DNA from 4 places in the Arthrobacter sp. L77 genome. Region 1 is predicted to be linked to each of the others. Evidence: riboswitches for the same ligand, from Rfam matches in the RefSeq annotation. Region 1 holds a riboswitch; each other region holds the start of a gene.
What was found. Region 1 has a riboswitch for S-adenosylmethionine ahead of RY94_RS15670 (bifunctional o-acetylhomoserine/o-acetylserine sulfhydrylase). Riboswitches for the same ligand answer to the same signal wherever they lie in the genome.
Positions count from the first base shown of each region.

Region 2: linked by a shared signal. The riboswitch ahead of RY94_RS07310 (O-acetylhomoserine aminocarboxypropyltransferase/cysteine synthase family protein) and the one ahead of RY94_RS15670 (bifunctional o-acetylhomoserine/o-acetylserine sulfhydrylase) in region 1 are both predicted to bind S-adenosylmethionine.
Region 3: linked by a shared signal. The riboswitch ahead of RY94_RS09450 (LLM class flavin-dependent oxidoreductase) and the one ahead of RY94_RS15670 (bifunctional o-acetylhomoserine/o-acetylserine sulfhydrylase) in region 1 are both predicted to bind S-adenosylmethionine.
Region 4: linked by a shared signal. The riboswitch ahead of RY94_RS04825 (ABC transporter substrate-binding protein) and the one ahead of RY94_RS15670 (bifunctional o-acetylhomoserine/o-acetylserine sulfhydrylase) in region 1 are both predicted to bind S-adenosylmethionine.

Region 1 is NZ_JWSU01000008.1:173,926-181,525, forward strand. It holds gene RY94_RS15655 (ATP-binding cassette domain-containing protein) at 1-577, opposite strand, end outside; gene RY94_RS17560 (DUF1540 domain-containing protein) at 937-1,221, opposite strand; gene RY94_RS15660 (CPBP family intramembrane glutamic endopeptidase) at 1,412-2,215, shown strand; gene RY94_RS15665 (VOC family protein) at 2,222-2,863, opposite strand; SAM riboswitch class IV at 3,029-3,145, shown strand; gene RY94_RS15670 (bifunctional o-acetylhomoserine/o-acetylserine sulfhydrylase) at 3,226-4,542, shown strand; gene metX (homoserine O-acetyltransferase MetX) at 4,549-5,691, shown strand; gene RY94_RS15680 (hypothetical protein) at 5,805-6,047, shown strand; gene RY94_RS15685 (SGNH/GDSL hydrolase family protein) at 6,071-6,889, opposite strand; gene RY94_RS15690 (alpha/beta hydrolase) at 7,027-7,600, shown strand, end outside.
Region 2 is NZ_JWSU01000004.1:990,000-997,599, reverse strand. It holds gene RY94_RS07335 (aliphatic sulfonate ABC transporter substrate-binding protein) at 1-587, shown strand, start outside; gene RY94_RS07330 (ABC transporter permease) at 584-1,444, shown strand; gene acs (acetate--CoA ligase) at 1,435-3,381, shown strand; gene RY94_RS07320 (LysM peptidoglycan-binding domain-containing protein) at 3,473-4,372, opposite strand; cyclic di-AMP (ydaO/yuaA leader) riboswitch at 4,376-4,558, opposite strand; gene RY94_RS07315 (hypothetical protein) at 4,679-4,909, opposite strand; SAM riboswitch class I at 4,994-5,098, shown strand; gene RY94_RS07310 (O-acetylhomoserine aminocarboxypropyltransferase/cysteine synthase family protein) at 5,190-6,569, shown strand; gene RY94_RS07305 (CoA-binding protein) at 6,566-7,078, shown strand; gene RY94_RS17745 (hypothetical protein) at 7,075-7,600, opposite strand, start outside.
Region 3 is NZ_JWSU01000005.1:302,944-310,543, reverse strand. It holds gene RY94_RS09480 (alpha/beta fold hydrolase) at 1-530, opposite strand, end outside; gene RY94_RS09475 (TetR/AcrR family transcriptional regulator) at 625-1,203, shown strand; gene RY94_RS09470 (GNAT family N-acetyltransferase) at 1,200-1,493, opposite strand; gene RY94_RS09465 (SDR family NAD(P)-dependent oxidoreductase) at 1,610-2,368, shown strand; gene RY94_RS09460 (hypothetical protein) at 2,380-2,598, opposite strand; gene RY94_RS09455 (ArsR/SmtB family transcription factor) at 2,595-3,212, opposite strand; SAM riboswitch class IV at 3,398-3,511, shown strand; gene RY94_RS09450 (LLM class flavin-dependent oxidoreductase) at 3,548-4,936, shown strand; gene RY94_RS09445 (SDR family oxidoreductase) at 5,237-5,890, shown strand; gene RY94_RS09440 (HNH endonuclease signature motif containing protein) at 6,367-7,600, opposite strand, start outside.
Region 4 is NZ_JWSU01000004.1:474,379-481,978, forward strand. It holds gene RY94_RS04810 (beta-glucosidase family protein) at 1-1,023, shown strand, start outside; gene RY94_RS04815 (MGDG synthase family glycosyltransferase) at 1,053-2,513, opposite strand; gene RY94_RS04820 (CPBP family intramembrane glutamic endopeptidase) at 2,626-3,369, shown strand; SAM riboswitch class I at 3,543-3,632, shown strand; gene RY94_RS04825 (ABC transporter substrate-binding protein) at 3,726-5,375, shown strand; gene RY94_RS04830 (ABC transporter permease) at 5,381-6,340, shown strand; gene RY94_RS04835 (ABC transporter permease) at 6,368-7,288, shown strand; gene RY94_RS04840 (dipeptide ABC transporter ATP-binding protein) at 7,300-7,600, shown strand, end outside.

The DNA of each region.
Region 1 (7,600 bases):
TGCCGGCTTGAGCTGCTGTCCGTAACGCCGAGAGCACGAGCTGCTGTGACACGACGTCGAGAGCCGTCGTCGGTTCATCCGCAACCAGGAACGAGGCACGACAGGCCAGCGCCTGAACGATGCAGACGCGTTGCCGCTGTCCCCCGGAGAGCTCCATCGGGAAGCTTCGCAGGATGCGCAGCGGGTCAGCGAAACCGACATCCTCGAGCATCGACGCAACCCGACCGGTCGCCGCTTCCCGGGTTGTGGCGGCACCCGATCGAAGGAGAACGGGTACGAGTTGCCGATCGATCCGCACCAGCGGATGAAGAGCAGTCAGGGAGTCCTGACGCACGGCGGCCACCTCCGGGCGGAGCCTCGTGGCAAGACGAACGTCCCGACCATGGATCACCAGACGACCAGTAACGTGTGCGCTTCCCGGGAGGGATCCCGTGATGGCCGCGGCAGTCATCGACTTGCCCGACCCGGAAGCCCCGATCAAGGCCGCTGCTTCACCAGGAGCAACCGCCAGGGTTACATCCCTGATGACCCCCCGGTCCCCGATGCGCACCGACAGGCCACTGAGGTTGAGACCCACACCACACCGACCCTCCCATTATTGATTACCATTGTCACTAACGGTAACGACATGAGCATGGTTCTCAAAACGGTGACGGTTCTTCGAGCCGGGTGGCGTCCTGCCTCCGAAGCCAGCGACCAGCCCGTATGCGGCCACCGCATCGACGGCAGGAGGAATCCCACCTGGTGCGGGCTCGTGTCTGGATGGGCACGGTAGGCGAAGCGGGTGCGGCCATCGGACAATTCCTGCGGGACAGGCGCAAGGGGGTTAGGCACGCCGCCGCAGTGATGGAACTGACTGGGCCGGCCGCGGGCTGCCCCTGGGAGGTGAACCGCCTGATGCCGATTCCGCTGAGTGTCGCTGGATCGTGATTCGCGCTACCGGTGGATGTAGGTGAGGCAGTCAGCGTTGTCGGGTCCTGGGCCAACGCGGACTTCGGGTGCGTTGCACATCAGATGATCGTTGTGGGTGCATTCGGTGCGCTGGCACGCTCCGACGCCGGCCAGGACCTTGGGCAGGCCGCCGTGGACACCGATGTCGATGAAGGTGGCGCACGCCGCGTGGTCCTCTTCTCCGCCTACTGTGATGGCGGCTGCATTGCAATGGGAATGGTCGTTGAAGGAACAGCTGGCGACACTGCATTCTGCAACTTGTGTGCTCATGACAAAGGTCCTCCCTGGTTCAGCTGCCCGGCCGGGCAGCATCCTGCGTCCACGGTAGGCCTGAGGGAGGCGATCAAAAAGACCCAATCGGGTGACGTAATCCGCGGCTCCGGGTGGCGCATCTCTATCCCCTGACCGACGACGACGGGATCGGGGGACAGGCTGTCCTTCCCGCTGGCAGGATAGCGTCATGACTGCCGAGTCCTCGTCCTCCACCGCCCCGTCCGCAGCGGACGACCCCGCGGGTCCTACCTCGCGGCGACGCATCACCGCCGAACTGCTGATCGTCTTCGGGCTCTCGCTCGGGCAGTCCGGCGTGTACGCCGTCGTCAGCCTGGCGGACAAACTGACACGAGGACCCCTCGCCGGCCAGACCACCACCCTGAACCCGGTGCTCAACGAGCGTGAATACTTCGACCTCGCCTACCAGCTCCTGGACATCCTCTTCGCGCTGATGCCCGTGGCCCTCGTCCTGTTCCTGCTCAGCGGGCCCGGCGTCTCGGCCGTCCGGCGCCTCGGCCTCACCTTCGAGCAGCCGCTGCGCACCATCGGCGTCGGGGTGGGCCTCGCCGCGATCATCGCCGTCGGCACGCTCGGGGTGTACACGGGGGGCCGCGCGCTCGGGATCACGACGGCGCTCGTGCCGGCCGCGCTCGACGACTACTGGTGGACCATCCCGGTGCTCGTCCTCTCCGCGCTCCGGCACGCGGTGCTCGAGGAGGTCATCGTGGTGGGCTACCTGTTCATCCGCCTGCGCGACCTCGGCTGGTCCACGCCCGCGATCATCATCACGAGCGCCCTCATCCGCGGCAGCTACCACCTCTACCAGGGGTTCGGCCCGTTCATCGGGAACGTCCTGATGGGCCTGCTGTTCGCCTGGTTCTACACCCGGACGCGGCGGGTCATGCCGCTCGTGATCGCCCACGCGCTCATCGACATCACGGGGTTCGTCGGCTACGCGCTGCTCGGGCCCGCCCTGGGGATCGGCGGCTGAGCGGGCTCAGATCTCCACGCGCCCGTTGTCGGTCTCGAACGTCACCGACATGACACCGGGCGTCCCGTTGGGGGCGATCCACTGGACCTGCACGTCGTCGAGCGTCTTCTCGACGTCCGTCCCCAGCCAGTCCGTCACGCGCTCCGACGAGCCGGCGATGGTGAGGCACTCCAGCTTCACCGAGGCGGCCCGCGCCTTCGAGGGATGGAGGTCCTCCGTGCCGTCGTCCCAGCGGAGGAGATAGGGGACCTGGGGGTCCGCGATGAGCCCCTTGATGCCGATCTGCTGCCAGGTGAGCTCCTGGCCGTCCGGGAACTTCCGGTTGCCGGGTACGGCGCTGCGCCCGAGGCGCTCCTCGAACGGTGCCAGATCGTCGACGGCCACGCACCAGCCCATCCAGCCGCCGCCGGCTTCGGAGCGGGCGCGGACGGCCTGACCGAACGGGGCCTTGTCCGACGCCGGGTGGTTCAGCACCTCGACGACCTCCAGGTACTGGCCGTTGACCAGGGGGAAAATCATGTTGCGGGTGCCGAAGCGGGGGTGCACACCACCCTTCACCGGCTCCACGCCGAGCTTGGCCGAGATTCGATCGGCCGTCGCGGCAAGTCCATCGGGTTCGCAGGCATAAGATACATGGTCCAGGCGCATGCGGCTATCTTGGCACTAAGTGATCTGGGTCTCGACTAAGGGTTGCCTTACTCCCTGGGCGTGTCGGGGGAGAGGATCGGGACCGGGTCGGGAGCGCTCCCGCGGGCGGCTTCACGGAGGGTCACACGGTTGCCGGATCCGCCCGGATCGGCTTACATGAATGCAGGTCATGAGTGCCAGCACACAGCCCCGGCTTGCTGGCCGGCAACCCTCCAACCGCGGTGGGGTGCCCCGGGTGAAGACCAGGTCCGGCGTCCCATCGGCGCCGTTCAAGCGCGGGCTCCTGCGGGGTCCGGTCTCCCGGAGCGGTGTCCACCGACCGGAGCATCGGACAGGCGGAGCCCTTGATCAGAGGGAGCACCATGTCCACCGATTGGTCCTTTGAAACACGCCAGATCCATGCCGGCCAGGTGCCGGATGCCGTCACGGGGGCGCGGGCGCTCCCCATCTACCAGACCACCTCGTTCGTCTTCCCGAGCGCGGACAGCGCCGCGAACCGGTTCGCCCTGTCGGAGCTGGCACCCATCTACACGCGCATCGGCAACCCCACCCAGGAGGTCGTCGAGACCCGCATCGCGAGCCTCGAAGGGGGCGTCGGTGCCCTGCTGCTGGCCTCCGGCCAGGCCGCGGAGACCTTCGCGGTCCTCAACATCGCGGAGGCGGGGGACCACATCGTGGCCAGCCCCAGCCTCTACGGCGGCACCTACAACCTGTTCAAGCACACGCTGAAGAAGTTCGGGATCGAGACCACGTTCGTCGAGGACCCCGACGACCTCGGGCAGTGGCGCGCGGCGGTCCGGCCGAACACCAAGCTCTTCTTCGGCGAGGTCGTCTCCAACCCCCGGCAGGACGTCCTCGACCTCGAGGGCATCAGTGCCGTCGCGCACGAGCACGGCATCCCCCTGATCGTCGACAACACGCTGTCCACGCCGTACCTGATCCGACCCATCGAGTGGGGTGCGGACATCGTGGTGCACTCGGCCACCAAGTACCTCGGCGGCCACGGCAACGCCATCGCCGGGGTCATCGTGGACTCGGGCAACTTCGACTTCGCGCAGGACCCCGAACGGTTCCCCGGGTTCAACACGCCGGACGAGAGCTACCAGGGGCTCGTCTACGCCCGCGATCTCGGGGTGGGCAGCCCGCTCGGCGCGAACCTCGCCTACATCCTCAAGGCCCGCGTCCAGCTGCTCCGCGACCTCGGCTCGGCCGTCTCCCCGTTCAACGCCTTCCTCATCGCGCAGGGACTCGAGACCCTCAGCCTGCGCATCGAACGCCACGTGCAGAACGCACAGGCCGTCGCCGAGTGGCTGGAGGGGCACGACGGCGTCGAGCGCGTCACCTACGCGGGCCTGGCCTCGAGTCCCTGGTACGAGCGCGGGAGGAAGTACGGGCCCGACGGCACGGGGGCGATCGTGAGCTTCGACATCGCCGGGGGGCTGGAGGCGGGGAAGCGCTTCGTCGACGGCCTCGAACTGCACTCGCACGTCGCGAACGTGGGCGACGTGCGCTCGCTGGTCATCCACCCCGCGTCGACGACGCACAGCCAGCTCGGGGCGGAGGCCCAGCTCACTGCGGGCGTGCGACCCGGCCTGGTGCGGCTGTCCGTCGGCCTCGAGAACATCACCGACATCCTCGCCGATCTGGATGCGGGCTTCCGCGCCGCCAAGGGGGCCTGACCGTTCGTGACCACATACCCTCCTGCTCCGCTGCCCGACTGGACCCACGACGCACCGCCGCACGGGGACGGGCTGCTCCGTTTCGCGTCGGTCGGCCCGCTGGTCCTCGAGACCGGGGGTGAGCTGCCCGACGTCCAGCTCGCGTTCGAGACCTGGGGCCGGCTGGACCGGGACGGCTCCAACGCCGTCCTCGTGCAGCACGCCCTGACCGGCAGCTCGCACGTGGCGCGCGGCGCCTCGGAGGAGGAGGGCTGGTGGGACTCCCTCGTGGGCCCCGGCCGCACGGTGGACACCGACCGCTACTTCGTGGTGTCCGTCAACATGCTGGGAGGCTGCTACGGCTCGACGGGGCCGTCCAGCCTCGCACCCGACGGCGAACCGTGGGGTGCACGGTTCCCGTTCGTCACCATCCGCGACGCCGTCCGCGCGGAGAGCCTGCTCGCCGACCAGCTCGGCATCGACCGCTGGCACTCCGTGCTCGGCGGGTCGATGGGCGGCGCCCGGGCCCTCGAATGGGCACTGATGTTCCCCCGGCGCGTGGAGCGGTGTGCCGTCATCGCCTGCACTGCCGCCAGCTCGGCCGAACAGATAGCGTTCGCCCAGGCGCAGCTGCAGGCCATCCGGCTCGATCCCGCCTACCGCGGCGGCGACTACTACGACGGCCCGCAGCCGGAGGCGGGCCTCGGCATCGCCCGGCGGATCGCGCACATCACCTATCGCGCGGAGCAGGAACTGGAAGCACGTTTCGGTCGTGCGGAGCAGGACGCCGAGCAGCCCCTCGGGGCCGTCCTGCCCGCCGGCCGGGGCCGCTACCGGGTGGAGAGCTACCTCGACCACCAGGCGGACAAGCTCGTGGACCGGTTCGACGCCAACAGCTACGTGATCCTCACCGAGGCGCTCATGAGCCACGACGCGGCGCGCGACCGCGGGAGCCTCGAGGACGTGCTGGGGACGGCGACGTCGGAGTTCTTCATCGCCGCAGTGGACACCGACCGGCTGTACTTCCCCTGGCAGTCGCATCGGCTCGCGGCCGGCCTGCCCGGCGAGGTCCCCGTCCACATGATCTCCTCGCCGATGGGCCACGACGCCTTCCTCACCCAGATCCACCAGCTCGACGACCAGCTCCGATCGGCTTTCTACGACCGGTAGCCGATGCCGCCGGTGAGCACCTAGGGTGGAAGTAAGCCTGCTTAGGAAGTGGTGGCGGGCGCGGCCGGGGCGACGTCACCGGCCGATCGATCTGCGATGAAGAGGAGCTGTTCATGGAACTGAGCACCATCGGCTGGAACCAGGAAGCCCGCGACAAGATCCTGCTCGACGCCGACCGCGCGCTGCAGGGCGCGGTGAAGGAGGCAGCGGAGACCATGGACGGGAAGTCCCGCGACGAGGTCTACGAGTTCCTCTTCCAGAAACTGCAGCCGCAGTTCGTCGACTTCAAGCCCGGGCCGGACCTCAGCGCCTGCGCCGACGCCGTGGCCAACGGCGAGGTCGCGCTCGACGGCTGAACGCCGGCGGGCGCCGACCGGAGCTAGTCCGCGGCGCCCGGCGGCATGCCCGGGCCGAAGATGGGCCCGGGCTCGGGACGCTTCGCGATCACGCCGTCGCCGGAGGACTGGTGCCGGAGCCGCCGCAGGACCCAGGGCATGAGGTGTTCGCGCGCCCAGACGAGGTCCTCGCTCCGCGCCGCCCGCCAGCTCCGCGCCGGCAGGTCCTTGGGCTGCAGCGGCAGCAGGGTGTGCCGCACGGCGAGGGTGTCGAGCACCATGGCGGCAATGGTGTGGTGGCCGAGGGGGGAGAAGTGCAGCCGGTCCGCGGACCACATCTGCGGGTTGGTGAGCTGGCGGAGCGCCCACATGTCGGCGATGACCGCTTCGTGCCGGGCGGCGATCGTCCGGAGGTTCTCGTTGTAGATGGCGGTCTTCGACCGCACGCTCCCGAGGACCGTCTCGCGGACGTCGGGGCCCGTGACCAGGACGACCGTCGCGCCCGAAGCGCCCAGCGTCCCGACCACCGGGTCGAGCTTCTCGGCGAGCAGGTCGGGATCGCCGCCGCGGCGCAGGAGGTCGTTGCCGCCGGCCGAGATGGTGACGAGGTCCGGGCGGAGAGCCAGGCCCGCCTCCACCTGCTGGTCGATGATCTGCTGCAGCAGGCGCCCCCGCACCGCGAGGTTCGCGTAGGCGAAGTCCGCCTGGCCGCGCGCCAGCTCCTCGGCCGTCCTGTCCGCCCAGCCGCGGTTGCCCCCGATGCTCTCCGGGTTGGGGTCGCCGATGCCCTCGGTGAAGGAATCTCCGAGCGCCACGTACCGGTGCCACGGATGCGGGTCGGGGTGGAGGCCGGGGTCGACCATCGGGCCGTCCGGAACGGGTGCGGCGTCGGGGGGCAGCGGGGTCTCGGCGTTGGAAGGGGTCACCGGGCCATTCTGCAACGGGCGCCCTTCGTGCGCCAGCGAGCGGCCCCGCGGGAAGAGGTGGAAGGATGGGATGCATGACTGAACCTGCCACCGGCACTGCCGCGCCCTCCACCGACGCCCCGACCCCGGTGGTCCTGTGGTCGAAGCCGGAATCCGAGCGCGGGGGTACGCCCCTGCTCGTCCTGTTCCACGGCTACATGGCCGACGAGCAGGACCTCATGGGCCTCGCCGACCACCTGCCCGCAGATTTCACCGTGGCGTCCGTCCGCGCGCCCCTGCCGGCGGGACCGGGCTACTCCTGGTTCCCGCTCTCCCGCGAGCTCGACTACTCCGTGGAGCGCGTCGTCGAGAGTGTCACGGCGGTGTCCGGCTGGCTCGACTCCGTCCGCGGGAACCACTCCGGCGTCAGCCTCCTCGGCTTCTCCCAGGGCATGGCGGTCGCGACGTCGCTCCTGCGGCACCGGCCCACGGACTTCGCATGCGTCGTCGGGCTCTCGGGGTTCACCGTGCCGTCGGAGGGCCATGCGTTCTTCCGTGACGACGACGCCGCAGCCTCGCCCGTGCAGTTCTTCTGGGGACGCGACCAGGAGGACCAGGTCATCACGCCGGAGCTGATCGAGGTCACGCATGCCTGGCTGGTGAAGCACA
Region 2 (7,600 bases), on a different contig from region 1:
CGACCCGCGGGACCGACCCGTACTTCTTCCTCCTGCAGGCACTCGAGGCCGCGGGCGTGGACCAGTCCGAGGTCACCATCGAGAACCTGCAGCACGCCGACGGCCGTGCCGCGCTCGCCAGCGGCGCCGTGGACGCCTGGTCCGGACTGGACCCGATCATGGCCGCCGCGGAGCAGGACGGCGCGGAGCTGTTCTTCCGTGACATCGACTTCAACACCTACGGCTTCCTCAACGCCACGGAGGACTTCCTCGAGGAGAAGCCGGACGTCGCCCAGACCGTGGTGGACGCCTACGAGAAGGCCCGGGAATGGGCGAAGGAGAACCCCGTGGAGACCGCCGCGATCCTCGCCGAGGTCGCCGCGATCGACCCGGCGATCGCCGAGTCGGTCATCATCGACCGCACGAACCTCGACGTCGACCCCGCCCCGGGCGACGCCCAGCGCAGCGTCCTGGAGAAGATCGGTCCCGTGTTCGTGGAGACCGGTGACGTGAAGTCCCAGGAGGAGATCGACGAAGCCCTCGACTCCCTGTTCGACGCCTCGCTCGTCGAGAACGCCGATCCAGCGTCCATCGGCTCCGATTCATGAGCGCCGACCACGCGGCGCCGGTGAGCGCGCAGGGCCTGGCGGCGATCGGTGCGTCGGTGACCGGACCCGAGGCGCCTCGGAACGACGCGGGCCGGGGCCGGACGGCCCGCCGGGCCGGTGTCGTGCTGCTCGGGCTCATCGTCCCGGCGCTGATCCTGCTGGCCTGGCACGTCAGCACGGCGTCGGGCTTCTTCCGCCCGTCGCAGCTCCCCTCGCCGGCGTCGGTCCTCGCTGCCGCCGTGGACCTGGTGGAGCGCGGCCAGCTCGCCACGCACATCCTGATCTCCACCCAGCGCGTGGTCCTCGGCTTCGTCATCGGTTCCCTGCTCGGAGTGCTCGCCGGCGCGCTCCTGGGCCTGTCCCGACTCGCGGACGTGCTGCTCACCCCCACCGTGGGGGCCCTGCGCGCCGTCCCGTCCCTCGCGTGGGTCCCGCTGCTGGTCCTGTGGATCGGCATCAACGAGGACTCGAAGGTCACGCTCATCAGCATCGGCGCCTTCTTCCCCGTCTTCACCACGCTCTACCTCGGCCTGCGGCACGTGGACCGCAACCTCGTCGAGGCCGCCCGGGCATTCGGCCTCAACGGCCTCCGCCTGCTGACCACGGTGCAGCTGCCCGCCGTCGTGCCCGCGCTGTTCTCGGGCCTCCGGCTGGCGCTCGCGCAGTCCTGGCTGTTCCTCGTGGCCGCCGAACTCATCGCCTCGTCCATGGGCCTGGGCTTCCTGCTCACGGACTCCCAGCAGACAGGCCGCGTGGACCGGATCATCCTCGCGATCATCCTGCTCGCCGTGATCGGCAAGACGACGGATGCGCTCCTCGGCATCGCGGAACGCTGGGCGGTGCGACGGTGGGCGTAGGCACCGGCACGGCAGGCACCGGCACGGACGCGGCCACCGCAGCCCAGGAGGAGGCCGGGCGCCTCGCCTTCTGGGCCGAACAGGCCGCACGGCTCGACTGGGACACGCCGTGGCACACCGTGCACTCCTTCGAGAAGGCTGAGCCGCAGGCGGACGGGACCCTCAGCATCCCGGCCATCGAGTGGTTCTCCGGCGGCACCCTGAACGTCGCAGCGAACTGCGTGGACCGGCATGTCCGGGCCGGGCGCGGCGATCGCGTGGCACTCCACTTCGAGGGCGAGCCCGGGGACCGCCGCACCGTCACCTACGCGGACCTGCAGGACGAGGTGTCGCGGGCCGCGAACGCGCTGCTGGCCCTGGGCATCGGGACGGGCGACCGCGTGGTCGTGTACCTGCCGGTCCTCGTCGAGACGGTGGTCATCACGCTCGCCTGCGCGCGGATCGGCGCCGTGCACTCGCTGGTCTTCGGCGGGTTCTCGGCGGAGGCGCTCCGCTTCCGCGTCGAGGACACCGGCGCCAAGCTGCTGGTCACCACGGACGGCCAGTTCCGGCGGGGCGTCGCCGTGCCCGTGAAGGACAACGCCGACGCCGCGGTGGCCGGGGACAACGGCATCGAGCACGTCCTCGTGGTGCGTCGCACCGGCTCGGACATCAGCTGGAGCGAGGGCCGCGACGTGTGGTGGCACGACGTCGTCGACACCGCCTCACCGCACCACGAGCCGGAGGCGTTCGACGCCGAGACGCCGCTGTTCATCATGTACACGTCGGGGACCACCGGGAAGCCCAAGGGCCTCGTGCACACCTCGGGCGGGTACCTCACGCAGGCGTCCTGGAGTTTCGAGCATCTCTTCAGCAACCCCGACCCGGCGCTGCGCGAACGGGACGTGCACTGGTGCACCGCCGACCTCGCCTGGGTCACCGCCCACACCTACGAGCTGTACGGCCCGCTCTCCAACGGGGCGACGCAGGTCCTCTACGAGGGCACACCCAACACGCCCCATCCGGGACGCCACCTCGAGGTCATCGAGCGCTACGGCGTCACGAGCTACTACACCGCGCCCACGCTGGTGCGCTCGCTCATGGGCTGGTTCCCGGACGGCGTCCCGGGCTCCTACGACCTCTCGAGCATCCGCGTGCTCGGCACGGTCGGCGAGGCGGTCAACCCCGAGGCGTGGCGCTGGTTCCGCCGGAACCTCGGCCGCGACGAGGTGCCCGTCGTCGACACCTGGTGGCAGTCGGAGACCGGCGCCACCGTGCTCTCCCCCAGCCCCACCGACGCGGACTTCAAGCCGGGGTGCGCCGCCCGCGCACTGCCCGGGGTCAGCACGCGCATCGTCGACGAGGAGGGCCGTCCCGTCCCGCCGGGCGTGCAGGGCCTGATCGTGGTGGACCGTCACGGCCCGGCGATGGCACGCACCGTGTGGGGCGACCCGCAGCGCTACCTCGACTCCTACTGGCGGACGTTCGCGGCGCAGGGCTGGTTCCTGGCCGGCGACGGCGCACGGTACGACGACGACGGCGACACCTGGATCCTGGGCCGCGTGGACGACGTCATCAACGTCTCGGGCCACCGGCTGTCCACGATCGAGATCGAGTCGGCGCTCGTGGCCCACCCGCTCGTCACCGAGGCCGGCGCCTGCCCCGTGCCCGATCCCCTGACGGGCCATGCCATCGCGGCGTTCGTGGTGCTGGCCTCGGGCGCCGATCCGGACACGGACGTCGCCTCGACGCTCCGCGCCCATGTCGCGACGGCCATCGGGCCGATCGCGCGGCCGTCCGCCGTCGTCGTCGTACCCGACGTGCCGAAGACGCGCTCCGGGAAGATCATGCGCCGCCTGCTGACGCAGCTCTACGAGGGCTCAGCGCTCGGGGACACCACCTCCCTGCAGAACGAAGGGTGCATCCCTGGGATCCAGGACGTGCTGTCCCGCCGGTGATGCGCCCTCGGGCGATCCGGCGTTAAAAGAAGGAAGCGGCAGGGGCCCCGTCCAAGCGCCTGCCGCTTCCCGCGTGTGGTTCGTTCCGGTGTCAGCCAGCGACCCGGACGAAGGAGGCTCCCGGGAGATCCGAGAGGGAGTGCTTCATGGTGAGGTTCGCGCCGTTCATGCCGCTGCTGATGACCTGGCCGCCGCCGGCGTAGATCGCGACGTGACCGCCGGTGATGACGAGGTCACCCGGAGCCGGGGTGCCCACGGTGGGGCCGAACCGGAAGAACTGCGAGGGGCCGAGATCGCCCGCGGGGATGCCCGCGGCGCGCAGCGCCTTCTCGACCAGGATGGTGCAGTCCTGGACGGCACCGGCGGCGAGCTGCGACTGGGCGGAAGCAAGGAGGGTACCGCCGGCGCTGCCGGAGGTCGCGATCGGGGTGATGCCGGCGGAGGCCAGCTGCACGCCCGGCGCCGGAGCCGTGGACACGGCCGGAGCGGGGGCGACAGCAGCGGCCTGCTGGACCGGCGCCGCGGGAGCAGCCGCCACGAACGCCGCGGGCGCGGCGACGGGCACCGACACCGATACCGTCCGGGCCGGAGCCGCAGCGGCACCGCCGGTGGGGATGGTGATGGTGTCGCCCGGGAAGATGACCGATGCGACGGACAGGCCGTTCGCCGTGAGGACCGCGGTCAGGTCGACGCCGTAGCGTGCCGAGACGGCGCCCAGGGTGTCACCCGCGACGACGGTGTGCGTCGTCGCGGCGGCGCCGGCGGCCGGTGCTGCGACGACCGCGGGGGCCGTCGTCGTGCCCTGCTCGGTGTACTCACCGGCATGGGCGGTGCCCACGGCGCCGAGCGCGAGGCCCGAGGTGACGGCGGCGATCGCGACGGGGCGGCCTACGGCGGTGGCGTGGGCCTTGGCGGCGCGGGACAGGCCCTGCAGCGCGAGACTGCCGTCGACGTCGGCACGGTGGCGCGCTGAAGAAATGTTTCGTGACATGGTTCTATACCTCTCCCATGCCTGCGGGGTGAGCTGTCGGGTTCGGATGGGAGTCACCCGGCCGCGGACATCACCCGTGGGTGATGTGGTGCGACTTAACCCCGAGGGCGCCTGCAGGGTCTCCTGCGCGCCCGGTGGAACTAGTGGTTCCCCCGTCCCTGCCTTTCGTGGTTGCAAACGAGTCCGGGACGACGGCAGGGCTCGGCAATCCGTCCAGGAGCGCCCCACGGTCGCGGAAGCACGTGCTGACCATACCTAACAGCAGTCACTTCTGTCACATTTGAGTAACAGGAGGTGAAGTGCTCCTCAGCCGCGCAGCGTCCGCCAGCGACGGAGGGCGAAGACCGTCCCGGCGGCACTGAGCAAGAGCAGCACCGCCTGCTGGACGTAGAACCAGTCCGTGGCCGCCGCTCCAAAGCCGCCCAGGGCCACGAGGATGCTGCTGGCCAGCGTGAGCGTCAGCGCGGCGCCGACGTACCAGAGCGTCTGCCACAGCTTGCGGTCCTGCGCCCGGCTTGCCGATCTCCATTCCTCCATCCCTCCAGCCTAGGTCGCCGCAACCCCTGCCTCACACGGGGACACATGGTTTGGTTCTGCACCGGCCCGGTGTCAGACTCGATCCGACCATCCCGAGCGGCCGAGAGATCTGGCTCACTGACGCCGCAGCAACCCTGGCCTCCGCGTCCCCGCGGCGACATGAGGGTGCTACTGCCAGAACGATGGAGGGAACCATGAGCATCGTCCCGGCCGCCTGCGGCACCCACCCCGACCTCCGACCCACCGTCGCAGTGTCAGAATCCAGCAAGGCAGGTGCCTGATGGCAGAACGTTCCTTCGGTTTCCGCACGCGCGCACTGCACGCGGGCGGCACGCCCGACGCCACCCACGGGGCCCGGGCGGTCCCGATCTACCAGACGACGTCCTTCGTGTTCAAGGACACCAACGACGCCGCCAACCTCTTCGCGCTGCAGAAGTACGGCAACATCTACTCGCGGATCGGCAACCCCACGGTCGCCGCGTTCGAGGAGCGCATCGCCTCCCTCGAGGGCGGGATCGGGGCGGTGGCGACGGCGTCGGGCATGAGCGCGGAGTTCATCACCTTCGCGGCGCTCTGCCAGGCCGGGGACCACATCGTCGCGGCCTCCCAGCTGTACGGCGGCACCGTCACCCAGCTCGACGTCACGCTGCGCCGGTTCGGGATCGAGACCACCTTCGTCCCCGGGACGGACCCCGCGGACTACGCGGCCGCCATCCAGGACAACACCAAGGCGGTCTACGCCGAGGTGATCGCGAACCCTTCCGGCGAGATCGCCGACCTCGCGGGCCTCGCGAAGGTCGCCCACGACGCCGGCGTCCCGTTCATCGTCGACTCCACGCTGAGCACGCCCTACCTGGTGCGCCCCATCGAGCACGGCGCGGACATCGTCATCCACTCGGCCACCAAGTTCATCGGCGGGCACGGCACCACGCTCGGCGGCGTGATCGTGGAGAGCGGCCGGTTCGACTGGGGCAACGGCAAGTTCCCCATGATGACCGAACCCGTGCCGTCCTACGGCAACATCCAGTGGTGGGCGAACTTCGGGGAGTACGGGTTCCTGACCAAGCTGCGCACCGAGCAGCTCCGCGACATCGGGCCCTCCCTCTCGCCGATGTCCGCCTTCCAGCTCCTGCAGGGGGTCGAGACCCTCGCGCAGCGCCTGGACGAACACCTCGAGAACGCCCTGGCCGTCGCCGAGTGGCTGCAGGCCGATCCGCGGGTGGAATACGTCAACTACGCCGGGCTCCCCACCCATGCGCATCATGAGCGGGCGAAGACCTACCTGCCGCAGGGCCCCGGCTCCGTGTTCAGCTTCGGCATCAGGGGCGGCCGCAGGGCGGGCCAGAAGTTCATCGAGTCGCTGCAGCTCGCCTCGCACCTCGCGAACGTGGGCGACTCCCGCACCCTCGTGATCCATCCGGGCTCGACGACGCACCAGCAGCTCTCGGCCGAGCAGCTCGCCGCGGCGGGCGTCCCCGAGGACCTCGTGCGCATCTCCGTGGGGCTGGAGGACCTCGAGGACATCCTCTGGGACCTGGACCAGGCCCTGGACATCGCGGTGAACGCCTCCGACGCCGCCTTCGAGGACCTGCCGCAGGAAGCGGCCGGTGAGAACGACGACGACGCGTCGGCAACACGGGCAGTGGGAGTGGGAGCATGAGCAGCAGCACCGGCAACACGACACCGGAACGGACCTGGGAGGGGCCGTCGGCACCCGAACGGCTGAACCTGCTGAGGAGTGCGCGGTCGGTGGCGATCGTCGGCGCGTCGGACAAGCCCTCGCGAGCGTCCTACTTCGTCGCGACCTACCTGCAGTCCTCCTCCCCCTACCGCCTGTACTTCGTGAACCCGGTGGCGAAGGAGATCCTCGGCCAGCCGGCCTACGCGTCGCTGAAGGACCTGCCCGAGGTGCCCGACGTCGTCGACGTGTTCCGCAAGCACGACGACCTGCCCTCGGTGCTGCAGGACGCGCTCGACGTCGGCGCGAGGACGCTCTGGCTGCAGCTGGGGTCCTGGCACGAGGACGTGGCGCGCGACGCCGAAGCCGCAGGCCTGGACGTGGTGATGGACCGCTGCATCAAGATCGAGCACGCACGCTTCCACGGCGGGCTCAACCTCGCCGGGTTCAACACCGGCGTCATCTCCTCCAAGCGGCAGCTCACCTCCTAGCGGAGGTCCGGCAGCCCGGCGGGATCATCCGGCGCCGGGACGGGGCCGGGCACGAACGTCGCCTCCTCCGCGCCGGGATCCCCGGTGCCGGGCACGGACGGGACCTGCCCGGGACCGCCCGCGGGCGCGAGGAGCCACACCCTGCCCTGCGGCGCGGGGACAGCCCGCCCATCAGCGGACGCGCCGCTCTCCCGCGGGTCGGCAGCAGGACCGTCCGGAGCCCCCGGCCCGGGCTGCTTCAGCTGCCGGACCTCGGGACCCCGGCCGCCCGCCTTCGCGGTCCCGTTCCCGGGGACCGGACCGCCTGCCGTGCCCCTGCCGGGGACCGGGCTGTCCGCCGTCCCCTGCCCGGGGGCCGGACCCATCTTCCCGTCGCCTGTGGCCGGATCGACCGGCTTTCCGTTCCCGGCAGCCGGACCGCCTGCCTGTCCGTTCCCGGGGACCGCTGTCCCCGGGGCCCGGCCTCCCGGCACGGTGCTCCCGGGCACCGGGCTTCCCGGCACGGTGCTCCCGGACGCGAGC
Region 3 (7,600 bases), on a different contig from region 1:
CGGTTGCCGAGGAAGTTGTCCGTGTTGAAGAAGTCGTTGTAGAAGTTCGTGAACCAGGCGTAGCGGTCCTCGATCGCCGCGCTCCGGATGCCGTCGAACACCGCGGCGGGGGCGCCGGAGGGGTTGTCCTCTGTCTGGAGCAGGAACGGCTCGAGCGAGGCGAGGAACACGGCCTTCGCCACGCGGGCCTCGCCGTAGGTGCCGATGTAGCGTCCCACTTCGCCCGTACCCATCGAGAAGCCGACGAGGACGGCCTCAGTGAGGTCGAGCGTCTCGAGGACCGTGTTCAGGTCCGCGGCGAAGGTGTCGTAGTCGTAGCCCGTCGTCGGCTTGCTGGATCGGCCGAAGCCGCGGCGGTCGTAGGTGATGACGCGGTACCCGGCGGTGAGGAGAGCAGCGGTCTGCTTCTCCCATGAGCCGCCGTCGAGGGGATATCCGTGGATCAGGACGACGGGCCGGCCTGCGCCGTGGTCCTCGTAGTAGAGCTCGATGTCCGTGCTGTTCTCGGTGCCGACCTTGATGAAGCCCATGTGGGTGGTCCTTGTCTCGAGCGGAGAGAACGTTCGTTCTCTCTCGGTGGCCAATATAGAGAACGTTCGTTCTCAATTCAAGTAGAATGGCTGAATGACGAGCTCCGAGATCCGCAGCCGCATCGTGGAGACCGCCGACGGGCTCTACAACGCGAAGGGCATCCAGGCTGTCGGCATGGACGAATTGCGCTCGGCAGCGCACGTCTCGCTCAAGAGGCTCTACCAGGAGTTCCCGTCCAAGAGCAGCATCGTCATGGCCGTCCTCGAACGCCGACACCGGTCCTGGACGGAGGGGCTCGATGCGCAGGTCCGCGGTGGAGACTGTCCGCGGGCCCGGCTTCTCGCGATCTTCGACTACCTCGCGCAGTGGTTCGGCGAGGATTCCTTCCGCGGCTGCGGCTTCATCAACAGTTTCGCCGAACTCGGCGCAATGAGCCCTGACGTCGCCGAGTATGCGAGGAAGCACAAGGAGTCGTTCCAGGAGTACGTCGGGGACCTGGCGGAGGCGGCGGGAGCGCCGCCGTACCTGGCGCCACAGCTGTCGATCCTCGCCGAAGGCGCGCAGACGACGGCGGCGATCGCCGGTTCCTCGGAAGCTGCGGGTCAGGCGCGCCGTGCCGCCGAAGTGCTCATCGACGCGGCCCTGCGCGAGGGGATCAGGGGAGCGGCCTAAGCCGTCAGGTCCTGGTAGTCGGGGTTCTCCTCGATGAAGGCCGCCACGAATTCGCACTGGGGAACGACCGTGAGGTGCTGCCGGCGGGCGTCGTCGAGCGCATACCCGATGAGGGTGCTTCCGATCCCGCGACCCTCGACGTCCCGGTCGACGACCGTGTGCGTGAAGGTGATCGAATCGCCGGACCGCTCATAGGCGGCGGTACCGACAGGGCTGCCGTCGAGGGTGGCCACGTAGCGGCTCTCTGCCTCGTTGTTGCTGACCTGGACGTCCGGGGTGTCGGTGCTCATCCAGCCACCCTCGCATCCGTACCGACCGGGGTCAACGTGCCATGTCCGGTGGTCACTTCTCCTGCCGGGGCCCGGCCTCTCCGCTGCGGTGCCGCACGCGAGGTACGGTCTGAACCATGACATCGAAGATTCTGGTGACCGGTGCAAGCAGGGGCATCGGTGCAGCCATCGCCCATGATCTCGCAGGGCGTGGGCATCGTGTCGCCGTCCATGCCGGCCGTGATGGGCGCGCCGCCACGGCGGTGCGCGATGCGCTTCCGGGCGACGGACACGTGGTGGTCGTCGGCGACGTCGGTGATTCCGAGGCCTGCAGTCGCATCGTCGACGAGGCCGTGGGTGGGCTGGGCACTCTCGACGTGCTGGTCAACAACGCCGGCATGTTCGAGGCGCATCCGATCGACACCGTGTCCTTCGCGGACTGGCAGGAAGCGTGGCGCCGCACGCTGGACGTGAATCTGCTGGGGCCGGCGAACCTGGCCTGGCTGGTCGCGCGGCATCTCCTCGACCGGCCGGCGGGGCCGGAGGGCGGACGGCTGATCAGCGTCGGATCACGCGGAGCCTACCGGGGCGAGCCCGTCACACCGGCCTACGGTGCGAGCAAGGCGGCGTTGCACTCCATGACACAGTCCCTCGCGGTGGCGCTCGCACCGCACGGGATCCTTGCTGCCGCCGTCGCGCCGGGATTCGTCGAGACCGACATGGGCAGGACAGTGCTCGACGGCCCGGGTGGCGACGCGGTGCGCGCACAGAGTCCGTTCAATCGCGTCGCGACGCCGGAGGAGGTGGCGCAGACGGTCACGTGGCTCGCTACCGATGCTCCGCTCTGGGTCAGCGGCACCGTGGTGGACGTCAATGGGGCGTCCTACCTGCGGTAGCTACAGGGCGGCTAGAGGAGATGGATGCCGCTGTGGGCGGCGGCCCGCAGATCCGTCCTGCGCTCGAGGTGGCGGTGGAAGAGCTCCACGTCGGTGCCCTTTGCTGAGGCGAGAGAGGATCCTGCTGCGATGAACGCGGTGCCCAGGCGGATGAGCGTCCGGGATGTGAGTCCTCCGCGGGATGATCCGGCGAGCGCCGGGTAGCCGGCGTGAAGGGTTGTGCTGGTCATGTCGTCTCCTGGGGATCGATGAGGGGGAAGGCGTTGAAGTGGATCTGGACGGGCCGGGTTCCCGGGGTGCCCGGTTCGGAGCGGTAGGCGTCGAGCTTCTCGCGGAAGATCTCGCTCATGTCCCGGGTGAGGGCTGCGAGCTGGTCCACCGTCAGGTGGGCGTTCATCGTCGCGATCACGGCTGCGTCCGCCCACTCGGGCGGGATGGACTCGGAACCACTGGCCATGAAGGTGGCGAGAGCTTCGGAGCGGCCGCGTTCGAACTGGCGGTTCACCTGCCGCGTGGCTTCCCGTGTGGTGGGGTCCTGCTCGAGTTCGGGGGTGCTGAGCGTCAGGGATCCGCGGGGGCGTTCCCACCACCGCTCCCGTGCGGAGCCCCGTTCCACCTCGCGGACGAGGCCGTGGCGCGCGAGCTGCCGCAGGTGGTAGCTCGTTGCCCCACTCGATTCGCCGACCCTCTTGCCGATGCTGCTCGCGGTCTGCGGCCCGTAGCTAGACAGGACCTCGAGTAACTGGACCCTGAGAGGGTGGGCGAGGGCCTTGAGTGCCGCTCCGTCCAGGATGCGGTTGCCGTCCTCCGACGGGTGTCCTGTGTTGCCTGTGCTCTCCTTCATGCCTCCAGTGTGCACGCGCAAAGATATGTTTGCAATGCTTTCTTTGCACTTTTTGGTCCCTTTCGTGCGAATGCCGACCGCCGTCGTCGGACCTTCTCCGGGCGGCGGGGGAGGTTCGAGGCGTGACGCCCCGTGACGACGGCGGGTGGACGACGGCGTGCCGGCCCACCTACGCTCGAGACCAGAATCAAGAGCTCCAACGCAAAACCCTGGTTTGTTGGACGGCAACCCCCTCGCTGTAGCGGGGTGCCCCAGGTGAGGATTCGGCCCGGCACAGGCAGTGCGGGCAAGTATGGCGCTTCCGCCACGGCAGTGCCCCGACGTGAGGACTCTTCATGCCCGCATCACCACGCCGTATCCGGTTCAACGCCTTCGACATGAACTGTGTGGGCCATCAGTCGCCGGGTCTGTGGCGTCACCCCGAGGATCAGTCCTGGCGCTACAAGGAACTGGGCTACTGGGCCGACCTGGCGAAGACCCTGGAGAAGGGACTGTTCGACGGCGTCTTCATCGCCGACGTCCTCGGCACCTACGACGTCTTCGGCGGCTCCAACGAGGCCACCCTGAGGCAGGGGACGCAGACCCCGGTCAACGATCCGTTCCTGCTCGTCTCGGCCATGGCGCTCGTCACCGAGCACCTCGGGTTCGGCGTCACCGCCGGCACCGCCTACGAGCACCCGTACCCCTTCGCGCGCAGACTCTCCACGCTGGACCACCTCACCAAGGGGCGGGTCGGCTGGAACGTGGTGACCGGCTACCTGCCGTCCGCTGCACGCAACATGGGCCAGGAGGACCAGCTCGAACACGACGCGCGCTACGACCACGCGGACGAGTACCTCGAGGTCCTCTACAAGCTGCTCGAGGGGTCGTGGGAGGACGACGCCGTGGTCCGCGACCGCGAGACGGGCGTCTTCACGGATCCGGCCAAGGTCCACGAGATCGGCCACGACGGCACGTACTTCAAGGTCCCGGGCATCCACCTCAGTGAGCCCTCACCACAGCGGACGCCGGTCATCTTCCAGGCCGGAGCGTCCTCCCGGGGCATCGCCTTCGCGGCAGGTAACGCCGAGGCGGTGTTCGTCGCTGCACCCACGAAGGAGAAGCTGAAGGACGTGGTCAGGAAGATCAGGGATGCGGTCGAGGCCGAGGGTCGTGACCGCTACTCGGTGCGGATCTATACCCTGCTCACCGTGATCACGGACGAGACCGAGGAGAAGGCCCAGGCCAAGCACGCCGATTACCAGCAGTACGTCAGCTATGAGGGTGCCCTCGTGCTCGTCTCGGGATGGCTCGGTGTGGACCTTTCCGTCTACGATCCGGACGAACCGCTCGGCAACGTGAAGTCCAACGCCATCCAGTCCGCCGTCGCGAACTTCCAGAAGGTGAACGACGACGGGTCGCCGTGGACCGTGCGGGACATCGCCGAGTCGGCGGGGATCGGTGGGCTCGGGCCGCGCATCGTCGGTTCGGGTGTGCAGGTCGCCGACGAGCTCCAGGCGTGGGTCGAGGAGACCGACGTCGACGGCTTCAACCTCGCCTATGCGATCACCCCGGGGACCTTCGAGGACATCATCGAGTTCGTCGTGCCGGAACTGCAGAAGCGTGGTGCCTATCCCACCGAATACACGGAGGGAACACTGCGTCAGAAGCTGTTCGGGAAGGGCGACCGCCTGCCCGAGGAGCACCGCGGTGCGCAGTATCGGCTAGCGCCGGTCCGCCCCTGACGCGTCGCCGGGTTGGTCATCGTCGACCCGGCGGGCGTGGTTCGGGCGCCACGGGTAGTCTCCGCCTTACGTGTCGGTGGGGTCGGTCATTGGCACCAGGCGGGTATGGCGGGAGCGTCGTGGTTCGTCCGCCCTGGCGCGTCATTTGCCTCAGTAAGCGTGGGGCATTGGTGGCTTCAGCTGGGAATAGACCTGCGCTCGCGGCGGAACAGTCGCGGGAAGGTGGCCAGCCCGAGGTGCGGGGGACTAGCGTCGAAGACAAGGTATCCGACGACCAGTCATCCGACAGAAGGAGTTCCCATGTCACGCGTAGCCATCATCGGTGGGCACGGAAAAGTAGCCCTGCATCTCACGAAGATCCTCACGAGCCAGGGCCACCAGGTCAGCTCGGTCTTCCGTAACCAGGACCACGCCGGCGACGTCGAGCAGGCCGGGGCAACCCCCGTTGTCGCGGACGTCTCCGAGCTGTCGGTGGAGCAGATGGCCGATGTCTTCCGTGGCCATGACGCCGTCGTCTGGTCTGCAGGCGCAGGTGGCGCGAGCCCCGAGGCGACGTATGCCGTGGATCGGGATGCTGCGATCCGCTCGATGGACGCCGCCCAGGAGGCGTCCGTGGGGCGCTATGTCATGGTGTCCTACCTCGGGGCACGTAAGGACCACGGTGTCCCCGAGGACAACGGCTTCTTCCATTACGCCGAGGCGAAGGCCGCGGCTGATGAGCACCTGCGCAACTCGGAGCTCGCCTGGACCATCCTCCAGCCGGGAGCACTCACCACGGACCCGGGAACCGGGATGATCGAGGTGTCCGCCGAGCCGCAGCAGGACTCGGTGGCACGCGAGGATGTCGCACTCGTGGCCGCCGTCGTCCTCGGTAACCTCGGCACGGTCGACAAGACCATCCAGTTCAACACCGGTGAGACGCCGGTCGCGGAGGCCATCGAGGCTGCACTGTAGTCCGACCAGCACGATGAAGGCGGCGTTCACTGTGTGGGCGCCGCCTTCTGTGTGCCAGCTGGCCCTCGTCTTCAGTGTGGTGCGGGCTGTCCTGATTCACGAGGGTGTGCACGAGAAACGCCAGGCGCTCCGTAGCTCCCGGGATCTACGCACCGTTCCGTACGCCGGATGCGCCCGGCGGACCGGATGCACCCGACGCCCCGGGAGCACCGCTGGGTATGCCAAACGCACCCGACGGGCCGGATGTACCCGACGCTCCGGATACGCTGCCCCGCGCTCCGGATGCACCGCTCCCCATGCCGGAGGCGGCCCTACCTGACGGACCGGGCCGCACCCGACGCTCCGGGCGCACCGCTCGGTATGCCAGACGCACCCGACGGGCCGGATGTACCCGATGGTCCGGGCGCACCGCTCCCCATGCCGGAGGCGGCCCCACCGGACGGACCGGGCCGCCCCCGACGGTCCGGGCGCACCGATCATCCGGTGCTGTGCTCCAGAACGCTTGTGCTGCGCTCCGAGACGTCCACGCTCGGCCCCGAGGCGTCGTCGAGCAGTGCTTCATGGACGGCTTGTCCTGCCTGCCAGTACCTGTTCCGACGAGCCGTTCCCGGAGGACCGAGGGTTCGGGGGGCGGTGAACCACGGAATGCCGTTCCGGGATGCCACGGTCCAGGCACCTTGATGAATGACATGGTGGTGGCGCGAACACAGCAGGACTCCGTTGTCGATGCTCGTCGCGCCGCCTGCTGACCACGGATCGATGTGGTGGGCTTCGCACCAGCTGGCCGGGATGGAGCAGTCAGGGAAGGCGCAGCCCTTGTCCCTGGCCACGAGCGCTCGCCGAAGATGGGGCGGAAAAAGCCGCTGTGCCCGTCCCACATCGAGGATCTGACCGCTGCTTCCGAGGACCAGGGGGATGATGTCGGCATCGCACGCCAGCTTCCTGATGCTCCCTGCACTCATCTGCCCGGAGAAGACCGAATACCCCGCCTGATGTGTGGCGCCGATGAGGTCCTTGTAGTCGATGGTCACCATGACCTGTGGTCGGTGGCCGCCCGTCGAGGGAAGCGCAGCCGTGCTCAATGTGACCTTGCAGGCGGCGATCAGGCCGTCGAGGAGGGTCTGGGCCCTCGTCGCCGCCGGCTGATCAACGAGAGCGGGTGAATTCTCGGCTGTGGCCGGGCCGTGTGGTGCGTGCGGTGTACTCGAGGTGTCCGGTGCTCCGGGAGCTCCCGGTGTCCCCGGCGCCCCGGGTTCCCCGGGTGGATTCTCGGCTGCGGTGGCATCGATCCGCCCCGCTGCGCCGCGCGGGTTCGCCGTTGAGTTCATGACGGTTGCGAGCAACTCGAACTGCTCATCCGTCGCCCCGATTTCGAGGAAATGCAGTCCATGGCGTCGGCCACGGAAGAAGACGCCCTGCCTCGCGCGCAGCACCTTCTCTGTCGGCTCCTGCCCGTCCTGATCGAGGACGCCCTCCCAGCGCCGCGCCAGCACCCGGAGGATATCCTCGTCGGACTCCATCGCCTGCCGTGTCAGGTGATGCTCCATCGACGCGAGTTGCCGCGGCGTCGCGAACGAGTCCACCCGCTGCAACGCGTGCGCGACTACGGTGGCGGCCCGTCCGCTGATGCGGCCAGTGGTCACCGCGCCGCCCAGTGCTGCAAACCGGGGAGGTACACGCGCGCCGGTCGGCGAGATCCGGGGGAGTACC
Region 4 (7,600 bases), on a different contig from region 1:
GGGTTGCGTGAGGCACTTCCCCGGGTCCGGATCACGACCACCTCCGGCAGGAACGAGCGCGCAGCGGCCGCGCTGGCAGCCGCAGCGGAGACCGCGATCGTCGTCGTCGGCCTGGACCAGCACGACGAGGGCGAGTCCGTCGTCACCGGGGGCGTCGACGTGAGCGTGCTCGGCCGGGCCTTCGGCTCGGGATTCCTCCGTCGGCTGCTCATCGGTGTCGCACACGTGGCGTCACGCTTCGTCCGGGGCGGCGACCGCAGCTCCCTGGACCTGCGCCCGGCCGATGTGCGCCTCATCCACGCGGTCGTCGCTGCGAATCCCCGGACCGTCGTCGTGCTGATCGGCGGCAGCGCGATCCTCACGGAGGGATGGCGGGATCGTGTGCCGGCGCTCCTCATCGCCTGGTACGGCGGCATGGAGGGCGGCCGCGCGCTGGCGAGCGTGCTGACCGGCAGGACGGAGCCCGGCGGGCGGCTGCCGTTCGTGCTGCCGACGGACGCCGCGCATCTGCCACCGTTCGACCGCACCGCGAAGTCCGCCGTCTACGACGACGCGTGGGGTCAACGCCGGCTGGACCGCGAGGGACATGCACCCGCGTTCCCGTTCGGCTTCGGCCTGGGCTACACGACGATCGGGCACCGGCTGCTCGATCACAGGTTCGACGACTCGGGCGGCGAAGCACACGTGCTCGTGACGAATACGGGCGACCGCGAGGGCTCGACCGTCATCCAGGTGTACGGCGCGGACGTGTCCGCCCGGAGGCCGGTGGCCCAGCTCCTGGGCTTCCGGAAGGTGACCCTGCAGCCCCGCGCGGAGACAACGGTGCGGGTCGCCCTGGATGCGGGGCCCACCCTGCAGCGCGATCCGGCCACGCGGCGCTGGTCCCCCCGGGCGGGTGACTGGGCGCTGCTCGCCGGCCAGCACAGCCCGGGCAGCTGGGCGGACGCACCCCGGTTGCGACGCCCCGGAGGGCTGGAAAGACCGATGGGCGAGGAAGGCGGCGCGGACGGGCCACCTTCCTGACATCGACGGGCATCACAGCCCGCCCGCCGTCAGGGAAGGACGGGAGATGACGCCGAGAGCTCCTCGACGCGGACAGGCAGCGCGTCGTCGCCCGACAGCATGGCACGGAGCAACCGCCGCGACTCCCACCGCAGCGCCACGGGCGCTCGGTCTCTGCGCAGCACCAGACCCCCGTCTGCAGTCGCGTACCGCTTCTGCAGGTGCCCCAGCTCGCCGGCCTGCAGCAACGCGACCGTGCTCCCGGCGGCCGAGTCGACCAGACGGACCAGCGAGGCCGGTCCTGTCAGATCGGTGGCGACGACGCGCTGCTCGCTCGCGGCGAGAATCGTCTTCTGCGCCGCGCGGGTCACGACCAGCGGGCGTGACGGCCCGTCCAGCAGGCCGGCCAGCACGTCCGCCGCGGCGTCAGGGCGACCGGTGCTCCACGCAGCCGCCTGCATCCGCTGCAGGCGACCCGGCTCGCGCAGCACCTCGTCGATCCTCCAGCCGATCGTCGCGGCGGTATTGCACCGGACGGCCGCCCCCTGCTCCATCAGGTAGTCGCCGTTGCGGACCTCCTGCCCCGGGATGGGGTTCACCAGCACCATGGGCAGCCCTGCAGCCATGCACTCCGACGCCGACAGCCCGCCGGGCTTGCCCACGAACAGGTCCGCGGTACGCAGCAGCTGCGGCATCTCCGTCGTGAAACCGAGCACGCGATACCGGTCACCCGCGGGCGCCACCAGGTCCTCGATCCGCCGACGCAGCGCATCGTTGCGTCCGCACACGATCGTGGCCGTGAATGCCGAGCGCATGTGCATCGTCTGCCGTACCACCGACACCGCATAGTCGCCGCCGGTCGCGCCCGCCGAGATCAGCAGCATCGGAGGCGCGTCGGCGTCGCGCGCGGGCGCGCCGTCGCGCTGTCCGGCGATCGGGATACCCGTGGCGGCGACGCGATCAGGGGGAAGGCCGAGCGCTGTGAGCGCCACCCTCCCCTCCTCCCTCGCCACGAAGAGCGCGTGGAACGCGCCCGTGAGCCACAGGCCCTGGAAGTCGTAGTCCGTCGTCACGACAGCGGTCCTCGCATCGATCACGCCGCGGAGGAGCAATGACGCCAGCAGCTGGGCCGGCAGGAAGTGCGTGCACACGATCGCGGTCGGTCTGAACCGTTCGATCGCATCGATGACCGGGACGGCGTTCGCCCGTGTCCACGGGTCGATCGGGCCCCGGCGCCGGAACGGCGGGTCGCTGATGTCGTAGCCCCACTCCACCAGCCACGGCAGACCCTCGACCAGGACGAAGTAACCCTTCCCCAGCAACGCGCGGTACAGCGGGCTACTCACCTGCAGCACGTCGAGCACCTGCACTTCGGCGATGTCGGCGCGCGCGGCGCACGCCTGCTCCACGGCCGCCGCGGCGCTGTTGTGCCCTGCCCCCACCCCTGCGGACAGGATCAGCAGGCGCTCCCCTCCAGCGGTGTCCGACCGTCGTGCAGATGTCCTGCGCATGAGGACAGGCTAGCGGACCGCATCACCCCGGGTTCCCGCAGGAGCTTCGAGCACGTCAGGGGATAGCGTGAAGGATCACCGCACCGTCACATCGTTACCGGGGGATCCTCCTATGGCAGCCAGTCCGAGCATCGACCGAGACCCCGCGGGACGGCAGGTGACGCCCACGACTCTCGGCCAGGCGGCCTGGGCCTTGATGTTCGTGGTCGTCTACATCGCCGTCGCCGCCGGTGCGATCGTCGCCGTCGGGCTCTCGGGCATCGTCGACTTCACGCTCGCGTCCCTTCTGCCGGTCTTCCTCGTCACGGTCACGGTGGCCGCGATGCTCGCCCTCTATCTCCACCTCGTCCGCAGGAACCGCTTCACCCCGGCGGATCTCGGCTTCCGACGCCCCACCGCCCGGCTGGTCCACCTGCTCTGGCAGATTCCGGTCATCATCATCGTCTGCGGCAGCCTGCAGGGCCTCGTCCTCGTCGCGCTGACCTCCCTCGGGGTGGACACGGCGTCGGCCGGCACGGCCGATGACCCCCTCGCGGAGATCGCCGCCCTGCCCGGGCCGTGGATCGTCGTCTGCTTCCTGATCATCGCCGTCCTCACACCGCTCTGGGAGGAAGTCCTGTTCAGGGGCGCCTTCCTGGACGGTTTCACCCGGCGCTTCCGGCCCGGAGTCGCGATCACCCTGTCCGCCGCGCTCTTCGCGGCCGTCCACCTCGTCCCTCTCACGTTCGTCTACCTCTTCACCCTCGGCATCGCGCTGGCCCTCCTTCGACGGTTCCACCGGAACCTCTGGGCGCCGATACTCCTCCACGCCGCCAACAACGCCCTCGTCACCCTCGCCGTCCTCGCCGCCGTCTAGTCCAGCAGGACCCGCATCGCGGCCCGGGCCCACCGAGCGTGTTCCATGGCCCGGTCCCTTCCGGCCGCCGGGTCCTCGCCCGAATGTGTCGTCCTGAGACTCGCCCGTGTTGATCGGTCGGCCGTTCTGGGGTTCTATTCGATAGTCCGCCGGGTTCGCTCCCCAGGACAGAACCACCATCCAGAGCGGTTGAGAGACCTGGCTCGTTGAAGCCGCAGCAACCACCCCGTCGGGGCCGGTGCTACTGCCAGGACCGATGGAGATAGCCTTGTCCCCCGTTGGTGCCACCCTCGCTGAGGGGTGTGCCTGCAGCGTGCGCGGATGGGGAAGCCTCGATCACGACCGAGAGGACCGGCATGACTTCCCGCCCCGCTTCCAGCCCCGCTCCAGCCCGCAGATCCCTGCGTGTCGTCGCGATGATGGGCCTCACCGCACTGGCGCTCACTGCGTGCAGTTCCCCGTCGACCCCTCAGGCAGCGCAGGATGCCGGTACCGGTGGACCGGTCGACGGAGGGACCCTGGTCTACGCCGAGGTCACGCCCATCAACAACTGGCAGACCCAGGCGGCACGCTTCTACGAGAAGTCCAACGTCCTCAACAGCGTCCTGGACCGTCTCACCTACTTCGACGCCGAGCAGGGCGAGCTCGTTCCCTGGATCGCGTCCGAGTTCTCCGCCAACGCCGCTGCAACGGAGTTCACCTTCACGATCCGGCCGGGAGTCACCTTCAGCGACGGTTCTCCCCTGGACGCCGAGGCGGTGAAGCTGAACCTCGACGCCCTGGGGCTCGGGATCGAGTCCGCGCAGATCCAGCCGAATGTCGATTTCGCCGGCTACAGCTCGGCCGAGGTCGTCGGCGAGAACCAGGTGAAGGTCACGCTGTCCTCCCCCAACGCGAATTTCCTCCGGGCGACGTCGTCGGTCACCTCGGGGCTCGTCTCGCCGGCCACCCTGGAACTCGATGCGGCGGGACAATCCGCCATCTCGCAGATCTCCGGCTCCGGTCCCTTCACCTTCGAGTCCGAGAAGCCCGACGAGGAGGTGGTGCTCGCCAAGCGAGCCGACTATGCCTGGGCTCCGGAGACCGCGGAGAACCAGGGGGACGCCTACCTCGACAGGGTGGTCGTCAAGTACCTGCCGGAGGTCGCCCACCGCGCCGGCGCCGTGCAGTCGGGGCAGGTCGACCTGGTACGAGGCCTTCAGCCCCTCGACGAGGAGGCCCTCACGGCCAGCGGGAACCAGGTCCTCCCCGCCGAGGGTGTCGACCTCACCGTGAACATGGCCGCAGTACGGATCGGCAGTGGCAAGCTCGCCGACGAGAACGTCCGTCGGGCGCTGCAGATCGGCATCGACCGGCAGAGCATCAAGGACACCGTCCTGTCCGACAGCTATGAACTCGCCGGGTCGGTGCTGAATCATCAGGCCCCGGGCTTCGTCGACCTGTCCGAGGAGCTCGAGTACCGGCCCGACGAAGCCAGGGCGCTCCTCGACGAAGCCGGATGGGACGTCGGCACGGACGGCATCCGGGAGAAGGACGGGGTGAAGCTCGAGGTCACCGTCACGAGTTCGAACAACTCCGTGGTCATCAGACCCGCCTTCGAACTCATCGAACAGCAGTGGCGGGAGATCGGCGTCAAACTCGACAACCGGGCCGGTGACAACACGTTCCTGGCCACGGCCATGCCCGATCCCGACGTCGAGTTCTTCGGTACCCGCCAGTTCATCTACGGCGGCCTCGGCCCGATCTTCGAACCGGCCGACAACACCATGACGCACACCAGCGACGAGGACCTCAACGTCATCTTCGCGGCGGAACGCGCGGCGGCCCCGGGCCCGGAGCGTGATGACCTGCTCGCCCAGGAACAGCGGGCTTTGGTCGTCGACAAGGCCTACTCGCTGGTGCTGTGGGACGAGGTCCAGGTGTACGGCGCCCACAGCGACACGCACGTGGAGTTCACCTCCGGCACGGCTCCCGTCTTCCAGGGCGCGTGGAAGACGGGCGGATAGGACCTGTGGCACGCTACCTCGCCCAGCGGGTCGGCCAGGCACTCCTCGTGGTGTGGCTCGCCTACACCCTCGTCTTCCTCGCGGTGCAGCTCCTGCCCAGTGACCCCGTGACGATCTTCCTGACCGTCGATTCAGCGGTGGACCAGGCGGCGATCGACACCATGAAGAGTCAGTACGGCTACGACCAGCCGCTGATGGTGCAGTACCTGCACCAGCTGGCAGGGCTGTTCTCCGGAGACTTCGGCTACTCGCTGGCGTCCGGCCAGTCGGTCAGTGACCGGATCAGCGGGGTCGCCGGATCGACCGTCGCCCTGGCGGGCTCGGCGTTCGTCATCGCCGTGGTGATCGCCGTCCTCCTCGTCGCCGCCGCGACCCTCACCCGTCGGGACGCCGTCCGTCGGGTGCTGGTGAACCTGCCTCCCCTGTTCTCGGCGATCCCCGTGTTCTGGCTCGGGCTGGTGCTGCTGGAACTGCTCTCGATCCGCTGGGGCGTCATGTCGCTGTTCCCTGATGGCTCGTTCCTGTCCCTCGCAGTGCCCGTGCTGGTCCTGGCGATCATCGTCTCGGCTCCCGTCGCGCAGGTGCTGCTCAAGAGCATGAACCACGTCTACGAGCAGCCCTTCATCGACGTCCTCCGCGCGAAGGGCGCCTCACGGTCCTGGATCTTCTTCCGCCATGCGCTCAAGAACGCGGCAGGACCGGCCCTGACGATCACCGGGATCACGGTGGGAACACTGTTCGCAGGGTCCGTCATCACCGAGACCGTGTTCGCACGCTCGGGGCTTGGCTCGGTGGTCCTCCAGGCCGTCACGACCCAGGACGTGCCACTGGTGCAGGGACTGGTGCTCCTGACGGCGACGGTCTTCGTCGTCGTCAACCTGATCGTCGACCTGCTGTATCCCCTGCTGGACCCGCGCATCCTCAAGAGCAACGGGCAAGGGGCCCCGCGGGCCCTGGCCGCCTGATGCCCACCATCCGATCGAGGTATCTCCTTGGCACGCAATGATCCGCCCCTGTCCCTGACCGCTGTCGATGCGGGACCGGCAGCCGTCGCCGGTCCTGGAGCACCGGTGCAGCCGGCGCCCGCACGTGGCCCGTCGAGGCGCCCCCGGGGTCCCGCCCGCAACCCGGCCCTGTGGGTGACGGCGCTCCCGCTGACCGTGATCCTGGCCTGGGCCCTGGTGCCGGACTGGTTCACCGCGTACTCGCCCCTCGACGGCGTACCCAGCGACAACTTCCAGGCACCGAACGCCGCCCACCTCTTCGGGACGGACCACCTGGGCCGGGACGTCTTCTCCAGGGTGGTGTTCGGGACACGGCAGACCCTCCTCACCGCGGGCCTCGCCGTCCTCATCGGACTGGTCGTGGGGACGATCATCGGGCTGGTCGCCGCCACGGCGGGACGGGCGGCGGACGCCACGGCCATGCGCCTCGTCGATGTGCTGCTCGCCGTTCCCGGGTTCCTGATCTCCCTGGTCATCGTCACCGCGTTCGCACCCGGACCCGTATCGCTCGGGATAGGCGTCGGCATCGCGTCCATCGCGTCCTTCGCCCGCGTCGTACGCTCCGAGGTGCTGCGCGTCCGGAACCTCGACTTCGTGGAAGCCTCCTTCCTCAACGGCGGGACCTACCGGTCCGTCGTCGTACGCCACATCCTGCCCAACGCCGCCGGCCCCGTCCTCGCGCTGCTCGCCGTGGACCTCGGGGCCGCCATCCTCGCCATCTCCGGTCTGGGATTCCTCGGCTTCGGTGCCCCACCACCCACGCCGGAGTGGGGACTGCTGATCGCCGAAGGACGGCAGTACCTGGGCAGCGCCTGGTGGCTGACCTCGTTGCCGGGCGTCGTCATCGTGGTCACCGTCATCCTGCTGGCCGCACTGGGCCGCCAGCTGCTCAAGACCTTCCGAATCTAGCCAGGAGAACCGTGAACACCGCAGAACCACGCGCCCACCCCGACTCCCCCCGGACCCGGATGCCCCACAGCCCTGCCGAACCGCTGCTCCACGTCCGGGGACTGCGGGTCGAGTACCGCCACCACGGCACGGCCACCCCTGCCGTCGACACTGTCGACCTGACCGTCGGTCGGGGTGAGATCGTCGCCCTGGTCGGCGAATCTGGATCGGGCAAGTCCACGCTCGCGAAGTCGATCATCGGGCTGCTCCCGGCGGCGGCGCACCGGACGGCCGGCACCATCGTCCTCGGCGACACCGAGCTGACCGGCGCGA